3 regions of the Streptomyces sp. NPDC126503 genome follow, and region 3 is predicted to be linked to each of the others. Evidence: riboswitches for the same ligand, from Rfam matches in the RefSeq annotation. Region 3 holds a riboswitch; each other region holds the start of a gene.
The links. Region 3 has a riboswitch for cobalamin ahead of ABTY40_RS12260 (ABC transporter substrate-binding protein). Riboswitches for the same ligand answer to the same signal wherever they lie in the genome.
Positions count from the first base shown of each region.

Region 1 (3,260 bases), on a different contig from region 3:
GCGAGCAGCAGGCTGTTGCGCATGCCGACGGCGGCGATCCGCTCGCGCAGCGCGGCCCAGCGCTCGGGCCAGTTCAGTTCCACGTCGTAGTGGTCGGGGTGCAGCACGCCCCGCGCCGTACGGGTCTTCTCCCAGGCGGGCAGCGGGCCGTGACGCTCGGCGAGGTCGGCGGAGGCCTCGTACGCGGCGAGCATGATCCGTTCGGCGATCCGGGTCGACAGGGCCCGCGCGGGGGCCGAGTCGAAGGGCAGCTTCAGCTGGAAGAAGACGTCCTGGAGGCCCATGGCGCCCAGGCCCACCGGGCGCCAGCGGGCGTTGGACCGGCCTGCCTGCTCGGTCGGGTAGAAGTTGATGTCGACGACCCGGTCGAGGAAGGTGACGGCGGTCCGGACGGTCGCGTCGAGCCGCTCCCAGTCGAGGTCGCCGGTGGCCGTGTCCACGAAGGCGCCCAGGTTCACCGAGCCCAGGTTGCAGACGGCGGTCTCGCCGTCGTCCGTGACCTCCAGGATCTCGGTGCACAGGTTGGAGGAGTGGACGGTGTGGCCCGGCTCGGCGGTCTGGTTGGCCGTACGGTTCGAGGCGTCCTTGAAGGTCATCCAGCCGTTGCCGGTCTGCGCCAGGGTCCGCATCATCCGGCCGTACAGGTCGCGGGCCGGCAGCGTCCGGCGGGCCAGGCCCGCGGCCTCCGCCTTCCGGTACGCGGCGTCGAACTCCTCGCCCCACAGGTCCACCAGCTCGGGCACGTCGGCGGGGGAGAACAGCGACCACTCGGCGTCGGCGTTCACCCGGCGCATGAACTCGTCCGGGACCCAGTGCGCCAGGTTCAGGTTGTGCGTCCGGCGGGCGTCCTCGCCCGTGTTGTCGCGGAGTTCCAGGAACTCCTCGATGTCCGCGTGCCAGGTCTCCAGGTAGACGGCGGCGGCGCCCTTGCGGCGCCCGCCCTGGTTGACGGCGGCGACGGAGGCGTCGAGCGTCTTCAGGAAGGGGACGATGCCGTTGGAGTGGCCGTTGGTGCCGCGGATCAGCGAACCGCGGGCGCGCACCCGGGAGTACGAGAGACCGATGCCGCCCGCGTGCTTGGAGAGGCGCGCGACCTGGTGGTAGCGGTCGTAGATGGAGTCCAGTTCGTCCTGCGGGGAGTCGAGCAGGTAGCAGGAGGACATCTGGGGGTGGCGGGTGCCGGAGTTGAACAGGGTGGGGGAGGAGGGCAGGTAGTCGAGCCGGCTCATCAGCCCGTACAGCGCCGCCACCTCGTCCACGGCCCGGGTGCTGTCGTCCTCGGCGAGGCCGGAGGCGACGCGCAGCATGAAGTGCTGCGGGGTCTCGATCACCTTGCGGGTGATCGGGTGGCGCAGCAGGTAGCGCGAGTAGAGGGTCCGCAGGCCGAAGTAGCCGAAGCGGTCGTCGGCCGCGGGGTCGATCAGCGCGTCCAGGCGCGCGGCGTGCAGGGTGGCGAAGGCGGCGGTGCGGTCGGCGATCAGGCCCTCGCGGTGACCGACCGCGACGGAGGACGAGAAGGAGACGGCGCCCTGGGAGGCGGCCTCGTCCGCGATCGTGACGGTGAGCAGGCGGGCGGCGAGCCGGGAGTACGCCGGGTCCTCGGCGATCAGGCCGGCGGCGGCCTCGGTGGCCAGCTCGCGCAACTCCGCCTCGTCCGAGGCGGCGCTGCGGCCGCGCAGCGCGGCGGCGGCGACCTTGCCGGGGTCGGTGTCGGGGAGGTCGGCGGTCAGCTCGGTCAGGGTCCGCAGCAGTACGGTCCCGGGTCCGTCGCTCTCGTTACCGTCGCTCTCGATCGCGGTGGCCGGATCGGCGGGCGCGATGGTCACGTGGGGCTCTCCCTCGCTCGGCTCGGGGCCAGGGGGAGGGAAGGCGGGCAGGCGGGCGGCCGTGGGCATGGCCGCTCCGCGTCCACCGGCCCACTCCACGAGGCCCGGACGTCTGTGGCACCCGGAACGGACGGACCGGGCGCACCGTCGGCAGGTCCTCGGACTCACCTCGTACGAACAGGTACAAGACACACCGTTGCGGGACAGTTCCGGATTCGCGCCGGATTCCCCTGCGTCGACAGCGAGCATGAGCATACATGTGGGGGGCGTCGCTCGCGGCACCCCCCACATGTAGTGGCGTCGGGTGTCGGAGCTGCTTGCCGACGTGGGGGTCTCGGTCGTCGCGGAAGGCGCACGCGGTGAGTTGGCCGGGGGCCCCACGCAGCGGGCCGCCGCCTTCCCCGGAGGGGGAGGGCGGCGGCCCGTCGGACGGCCGGTGAGGGCTCAGCAGCAGCGGAACCCCTCGCGCGGATCGGCCTCCCGCGCGTCGGTGCGGCTGCGCTCGAACTCCCGCCGGGTCATCACCTCGGCGTCCGGGTCGCAGCTTCTGGCGTGGGCGACGTACCGGTCGTAGACCGCCTCGCCGGACAGCTCCCGTACGTACCAGCGGATCGCGTGCACCGCGCGCCTCAGATGGCGGACCGTGTGCGCCGTGCTCATGCCGAGCCGGTCCCGGTCGGCGCGTCACCTCGCGACTCGCCCGGTGCGGTCTCCCCGCGCATGCCGCCTCCGGCGCCGAGTCCGGCGGCCACCAGCTCCGCCTTCTCCTCCTTCGTGGGGAACATGCCGGCGGGAGCGACGAGCTTGGACTCGACGTGCGGCGTCTCGGAGAGCCGGACGCCCTCCGGGTTCCTGATCGCCTTGACGCAGACCCGGCCCGCGTCGGCGATCACCACGATGATGAGGATCGCGAACAGCGCGGACAGCACGCCGTCCACGGTGGAGTTGGTGACGACGGTGTGCATGTCGTCGATCGACTTGGCGGGCGGGAGCACCTTGTCGGCGTCGATGCCCGCCTGGTACTTGTCCCGCTGGGCGAAGAAGCCGACCCGCGGGTCCTCGGAGAAGATCTTCTGCCAGCTCGCCGTCAGGGTGACGGCGACGTCCCAGGCGAGCGGGACGCCGGTGACCCAGGCCCACTTCAGGCGGCCCGACTTGATGAGCAGCGTGGTGCAGACGGCCAGCGCCACGGCGGCGAGCAGCTGGTTGGCGATGCCGAACAGCGGGAACAGCTGGTTGATGCCGCCCAGCGGGTCGTGCACGCCGACCCAGAGGAAGTAGCCCCAGCCGCCGACGACGACCGCGCTGGCGAACCAGACGCCCGGCTTCCAGCTGACCTGGCGGAACGGCTTGTAGACGTTGCCCAGCATGTCCTGGAGCATGAACCGGCCGACGCGGGTTCCCGCGTCCACGGTCGTGAGGATGAACAGCGCC
Region 1 covers NZ_JBEORS010000009.1:63,917-67,176, forward strand. Annotated here, with positions in the region: gene ABTY40_RS14465 (ribonucleoside-diphosphate reductase subunit alpha) at 1-1,826, opposite strand, end outside; cobalamin riboswitch at 1,959-2,081, opposite strand; gene ABTY40_RS14470 (YbdD/YjiX family protein) at 2,271-2,486, opposite strand; gene ABTY40_RS14475 (carbon starvation CstA family protein) at 2,483-3,260, opposite strand, start outside.
Region 1: it holds a riboswitch for cobalamin, as region 3 does, so the genes downstream of both, ABTY40_RS14465 (ribonucleoside-diphosphate reductase subunit alpha) here and ABTY40_RS12260 (ABC transporter substrate-binding protein) in region 3, are expected to answer to the same signal.

Region 2 (3,260 bases), on a different contig from region 3:
GGCCCTCGGGCCCGGTCCTGGCGCTGGTCAACGGCATGGGTGGGACGCCCTTGCTGGAGCTGTACGGCTTCCACGCGGAGGTGGCGCGGGTGCTCGGGGAGCGCGGGGTGCCCGTCGCGCGGGCCCTGGTGGGGAACTATGTGACCTCGCTGGACATGGCCGGCTGTTCGGTGACGCTGTGCGAGGCGGACGAGGAGCTGCTGCGCCTGTGGGACGCGCCGGTGCGGACGGCCGCGCTCCGCTGGGGGCTGTGAGCCGGGCCGGAGTCGCGGGCACATCGTCAGGGACACACGGGAGAGGACCGGGATGACGGAGACGGCGGGAACGTACGGCACGGAGTTCTTCGTGCGCTGGCTGGAGGCGGTGGCCGAGGCGGTCGAGCGGGAGGCCGACCGGCTGACCGAGCTGGACGCGGCCATCGGGGACGCCGACCACGGGGCCAATCTGCGGCGCGGCTTCACGGCCGTGCGGAAGGCCTTGGACGAGGAGCCGCCGACGGCGCCGGGAGCGGTGCTCGTCGCGGCCGGGAAGCAGCTGATCTCCACGGTCGGCGGCGCGTCGGGACCCCTGTACGGCACGCTGCTGCGGCGCGCGGGCAAGGCGCTCGGCGACGATCCGCGGGTGACCCGGGAGCGGTTCGCCGGGGCGCTGGGCGAGGGGGTGGAGGCCGTCTCCCGGCTGGGCGGCGCGCGACCGGGGGACAAGACGATGCTGGACGCGCTGGTGCCGGGGGCGGAGGGGCTGAAGGTGTCCTTCACGGAAGGACGGGACCGGGCCGGTGAGGGCGCCCTCGGGACCGTACCGCTGCGGGCGCGCAAGGGCCGGGCCAGCTATCTGGGCGAGCGCTCGGTGGGGCACGAGGACCCGGGCGCGGCCTCGTCGGCGCTGCTGTTCGCGGCGCTCGCCGCCACGGCCGGGGCGGAAGGGACGAACGGTACGACGGCGGACGGGGAGGGGACGGCATGAGCGCCGGGCAGGTCGGGATCGTCCTGGTCTCGCACAGCGCCGGGGTGGCGGCGGCCGTGGCCGAACTGGCCCGGGGCCTCGCCGGTGGCGGCGACACGGCCCCGGTCCGGCCGGCCGGCGGCACCCCGGACGGGGCCCTGGGCACGAGCGCGGAGTTGATCGCCGAGGCGGCGCGGGCGGTCGACGGCGGCGCCGGGGTGGCGCTCCTCGTCGACCTGGGCAGCGCCGTGCTCACCGTCAAGGCGCTGCTCGCGGAGGGCGGTGAACTGCCCGAGGGATCCCGGCTGGTGGACGCCCCCTTCGTGGAGGGCGCCGTCGCGGCCGTGGTGACCGCGAGCGCGGGCGGCGACCTGGACGAGGTCGCCGCGGCGGCCTCGGAGGCGTACACGTACCGGAAGGAGTGACCGGAGGGGGTGGCCGGTACCGGGGTGCGCGGGGGCGTACGACGACAGCGCGCAGTGAGCGGGAGAACGCGCCGGGTGGCCACCGTGTTGTGATGCACCTGGTCAACCCACTAGTGTCGCACCGCCTTGGTGTACGGGAAACCGGTGCAGTACCGGTGCGGCCCTCGCCACTGTGATCGGGAGGTCCGGCTCCATCCCCCAGGGGAAGCCACTGCACCGCCGCGGGAGACCGCCGGGGTGTGGGAAGGCGGAGTCGGGCGGCATGACCGTCAGCCAGGAGACCGGCCAGGGCGCGTTGTCCATCCACGAGGTGCTGGAGAGGGTCTCCCAACCATGCATATAGCCGAGGGGTATCTGCCCCCTGTGCACGCCGCCGCCTGGAGCGTCGCGGCCGCACCGTTCATCGTCCACGGAGTCCGCGCGCTGACCCGCGAGGTGCGGTCCAACCCCGAGTCCACCCTGCTGCTGGGCGCCTCCGGCGCCTTCACCTTCGTCCTGTCCGCGCTGAAGCTGCCCTCGGTGACGGGCAGTTGTTCGCACCCGACCGGTACGGGACTCGGCGCCATCCTGTTCCGCCCGCCGATCATGGCGGTGCTCGGCACCCTCACGCTCCTCTTCCAGGCGCTGCTCCTGGCGCACGGCGGCCTGACCACCCTCGGCGCGAACGCCTTCTCCATGGCCGTCGCCGGCCCGTGGGCGGGGTACGGGACGTACGTCCTGCTGCGGAGGGCCGGGGCACCGCTGATGGTGAGCGTGTTCGCCGGCGCGTTCGTGGCGGACCTCTCGACGTACTGCGTGACCAGCGTGCAGCTGGCCCTCGCCTTCCCCGACCCCGGGAGCGGCGTGGCGGGCGCGCTGGCCAAGTTCGGCGGCATCTTCGCGGTGACGCAGATCCCGCTGGCGGTCAGCGAGGGCCTGCTCACGGTGCTCGTGATGCGGCTCCTCGCGCAGTCCAGCAAGGGCGACCTGATCCGGCTCGGCGTTCTCGCCCGGCCGGCCGGGGCAGCCGGTGACGCCGCGCCGTCCGAGGGGGCGAGCGCCCGATGAGCCGGAACGCGAAGATCAACGCGCTGCTGCTGCTCGTCGTGGTGGCCCTGGCGGTCCTGCCGCTCGCCCTCGGGCTCGGCGACCACAAGGAGGAGCCCTTCGCCGGGGCGGACGCGGAGGCGGAGAGCGCGATCACGGAGCTGCGGCCGGACTACGAGCCCTGGTTCGCCCCGCTGTACGAGCCGCCGTCCGGCGAGGTGGAGTCGGCGCTGTTCGCCCTCCAGGCGGCGCTGGGCGCCGGCGTCCTCGCGTACTACTTCGGCGTGCGGCGCGGGCGCAGGCAGGGTGAGGCCCACGCGGAGGCGAGGGTGCGCGCCGAGGGCGGCGCGCGGGCCGCGGGGCAGGCCGGGGCCGCGCCCGACGCGGGTGCCGGGCCGGTGCTCCCGCCGCCCGGGGACGCGTAACCGCCGATGCTGCCGATCGACGCGGCGGCGCACGGCAGTCGCTGGCGCCGCCGTCATCCCGCCGAGAAGGCGCTGCTCGGCTTCGGGCTCACCCTGTGCGCGGTGTCGCTGCCGCCGTGGCCGGGCGCCGTGCTCGTGGCCGCGGCCACCCTCACCGTCCTCCTCGGTCCGGCGGGTGTGCCGGGCCGGGCACTGTGGCGGGCCTTCCGGGTGCCGCTCGGCTTCTGCGTCACGGGCGCCGTACCGCTCCTCTTCCAGGTGGGCGGGGGCCACGGGCTCGTGTCGCTCGCACCGGACGGCCCGGTCCACGCGGCCGAACTGCTCCTGCGCAGTGCGTCGGCGTCCCTCGGGGTGCTGCTGTTCGCGTTCACGACACCCGTCTACGACGTCCTGCCCCGGCTGGTGCGGGCCGGGGTGCCGGCGCCGGTCGTGGACGTGG
Region 2 covers NZ_JBEORS010000031.1:19,226-22,485, reverse strand. Annotated here, with positions in the region: gene dhaK (dihydroxyacetone kinase subunit DhaK) at 1-254, shown strand, start outside; gene dhaL (dihydroxyacetone kinase subunit DhaL) at 307-966, shown strand; gene ABTY40_RS28150 (PTS-dependent dihydroxyacetone kinase phosphotransferase subunit DhaM) at 963-1,370, shown strand; cobalamin riboswitch at 1,481-1,674, shown strand; gene ABTY40_RS28145 (energy-coupling factor ABC transporter permease) at 1,704-2,417, shown strand; gene ABTY40_RS28140 (energy-coupling factor ABC transporter substrate-binding protein) at 2,414-2,821, shown strand; gene cbiQ (cobalt ECF transporter T component CbiQ) at 2,828-3,260, shown strand, end outside.
Region 2: it holds a riboswitch for cobalamin, as region 3 does, so the genes downstream of both, ABTY40_RS28145 (energy-coupling factor ABC transporter permease) here and ABTY40_RS12260 (ABC transporter substrate-binding protein) in region 3, are expected to answer to the same signal.

Region 3 (3,260 bases):
CGATCCGGGGGTCCAGGCCGACCCCGAGGATCACGTCGTCGATGTCGAGGTCCCCGTCGGCGCAGAGCCCGGCCACCTCGTTGGCGAAGCTGATCTTCGCCGCCAGGAAGGCGTTGCTCGCGTACTTGATCATCTCCGCGCTCGCCGGGGTCGTCGTCACCCACGGGCAGCTCACCCACGCGTAGAGCTCACGGCACCGCGCGAGCGCCGCGGGAGCGTGCGTGCCCACGACGGTACGGGCCGGGGCCTGCCAGTCGTCCAGGGCCCGGCCCTGGTTGAGGAACTCGGGGTTGTACACGAACCGCTCGCGCAGGTGAGGGTGCTCCGCCAGGAGTGCGTCGCTCGTGCCGGGCGGCACCGTCGACTTGAGCACCACCAGCGGCGACCCCTCCAGCAGGGCGGCCTGCCGCACCGCCTCGCGGACGTGGGAGAGGTTGGCCGTGCCGTCGGGCGCGGGCGGCGTCCCCACGCTCAGCAGCACCGCGTCCACCGGATCGGCGGCCGTCGTCTCCTCCAGGCACCCCACGAAATCCAGCCGTCCCGTCCGCAGGACCGACGCCAGATGCTCCGCGAGCCCCGGCTCGTACACCGCCGGCTCCCCGGCCCGCAGCCGCGAGAGCCGCTCCCCGTCCTGCTCCACACCGACCACCCGGTGCCCGTGCCGCGCGAGCGCCACCGCGCCCGTCAGGCCGACGTACCCCTGCCCGATGACCGCTACCCGCATGGCACTCCTCGACGCTCGTGGGTCCCCGTCTCCCACCGAAACACAGAACGTGAGGGAGTGCCCTGTTCTGGTCACCCTCCGCCGCGCCGGGCGCCGTGGACGCGGGCGCTGCCCGCCCCGCGTCACCGGGCCCGCCTCACCGGGCCTTCGTCACCAGCCGAACCGGCGGTCCGCCCAGGTCGCGAACTCCTCGAAGGTCAGCACGCAGTCGCCGTTCTGGTCGGCCGCGTCGAAGAGGGCGGCCGAGGCGTCGACGTCCCCGATGCCCCAGAGCGGGATCACGCCCTGCGCCGCGAGGGTCGGCCCCTTCTCGCGCAGCGCGCGCATCACCTCCATCCGCGTCAGGGTGCCGTCGTGGTCGAGATCGAGCGCGTCGAAGAGAATGCGGGCCTTGTCGCTCATCGCTGTCCTGCTTCCGTGTGACCGTACGCGCCGTCCGGCCGACGCTTCCTGTCCGGAAGGACGCCCCTTCCGCCCGCCGGGTTGCCCGTGCACCCCCTGTGGTAATTTGCCCGGGCCAGTCGCACTCCGCGTGTACGTCCCGTACGCGACGAGTCAGGGAATCCGGTGGGAATCCGGAACTGACGCGCAGCGGTGAGGGTGACGGGCGGAGCATCGGCCACTGGGCGGTACGACAGGCCCGGGAAGGCGTTCCGTCCGGACGACCCCGAGTCCGAAGACCTGCTGGCGGCCCCGGCGTCGTACCGTCGCCCGGGGAGCACCGTACGACAGGCTCCGCGTATGAGCCGTGGCCGCTAAGGACGCTTCCGTGCCGCTCGCCCGCCCCGCCCGTACCGCCGCGCTGCTTCTCGCCGGCGCCCTGCTCGCCGCCGGCTGCGGGGGAGGGGGACCGGCACCCGCACCCGCGAAGGGCGCCGCCTCCGGGTATCCCGTCACCCTCGACAACTGCGGGCGCGCGCTCACCGTCGCCCGGGCACCGCGCCGGGCCGCCGCCCTCGACCAGGGATCGGCGGAGATCCTGCTCTCCCTCGGCCTGGCCGACCGCATGGTGGGCACCGCGACCTGGACCGACCCGGTCCTGAAGCAACTGGAGAAGGAGAACGCGAAGGTGCCCCGGCTCGCCGACCGGTACCCCTCCTTCGAGAAGGTCCTCGACACCGAACCCGACCTCGTCACCGCCTCCTTCCTCCACACCGTCGGCACGGGCGGCGTGGCCCCCCGGGAGCGCTTCGAGAAGCTCGGCGTGCCCGCGTACGTCTCCCCGTCCGACTGCGCCGGCAAGGACAACAGCGGCGACGGCGACGGCGTCCGCACCCGGCCGCTGACCATGGACGCCGTGTACGGCGAAGTGCGCGACCTTGCGCGGATCTTCGGCGTCCCGGAGCGCGGGGAGAAGCTCGTCGCGCAGCTCCGGGCCCGGGTCGCGAAGGCCACCGCCGGCGACGACTTCTCCGACGCCTCGGTCCTGTACTGGTTCTCCGACGCCGAGGCCCCCTACATGGCCGGCTGCTGCGGGGCGCCCGGCATCGTCAGCGAGACGCTCGGCGTGAAGAACGTCTTCGACGACACCCGCGAGGAGTGGCCGCAGATCAACTGGGAGACGGTCGCCGACCGGGACCCCGACGTCCTCGTGATCGCCGACCTGACCCGGCGGGCGCAGTCGGCCGAGAGCGCCGCCAAGAAGATCGAGTTCCTGGAGTCCCACCCCGCCACCCGGAACATGACCGCCGTGAAGCACAAGCGGTACGTGCTCCTCAGCGGCCAGGCGATGAACCCGACCATCCGGACCGTCGAGGGCGTCGAGAAGGTGGCCGCGGCCCTGCGGACGTACGGACTCGCCCGATGACGGCCCCTCCCGCCCGGACACCGGCCTCGATACCCGGCCGGGCGGCGGCGGCCTTCCGCGGCCGCCGCTGGACCCTGCCGCTCGCCGGGGCCGCCGGGCTCGCGCTGCTCTGCCTCTCCGCCGCCGCCGCGATCACCGTCGGCCCCGCCGACATCCGCGTCGGCGACGTCTGGTCCACCGTGGCCGCCCACCTCGGCGCGGGCGCCACCGAACTCTCCCCGATCCGCGACGGCATCGTGTGGAACCTGCGCCTGCCCCGTACCCTCCTCGCCGCCGTGTGCGGCGCGGGGCTGGCCGTCTGCGGGGTCGTGATGCAGTCGCTCCTGCGCAACCCGCTCGCCGACCCGTTCGTGCTCGGGGTCTCCTCCGGAGCCTCGACCGGAGCGGTCGCGGTGGTCGTCCTCGGCGCCGGCGGGGGCGCACTCTCCGTCACCGGAGGCGCCTTCGTGGGCGCGGTCAGTTCCTTCGCCCTCGTGCTCCTGCTCAGCCACACCCTCGGCGGGTCGACCGACCGGGTGGTGCTCGCCGGTGTCGCCGCCATGCAGCTGTTCTCCGCCCTCACCTCCTTCGTGGTGATGACCGCGGCCGACGCGGAGACCACCCGCGGGGTCCTCTTCTGGCTGCTCGGCTCGCTCGCCGGCGCGAGCTGGACGGACGTCGCCGTCTGCGGCGCGGTGCTGGCCGCCGCCCTGCTGCTCTGCGGCGGTCACGCGCGGACCCTCGACGCCT
Region 3 covers NZ_JBEORS010000007.1:169,766-173,025, reverse strand. Annotated here, with positions in the region: gene ABTY40_RS12270 (UDP-glucose dehydrogenase family protein) at 1-724, opposite strand, end outside; gene ABTY40_RS12265 (EF-hand domain-containing protein) at 875-1,126, opposite strand; cobalamin riboswitch at 1,226-1,427, shown strand; gene ABTY40_RS12260 (ABC transporter substrate-binding protein) at 1,494-2,531, shown strand; gene ABTY40_RS12255 (FecCD family ABC transporter permease) at 2,528-3,260, shown strand, end outside.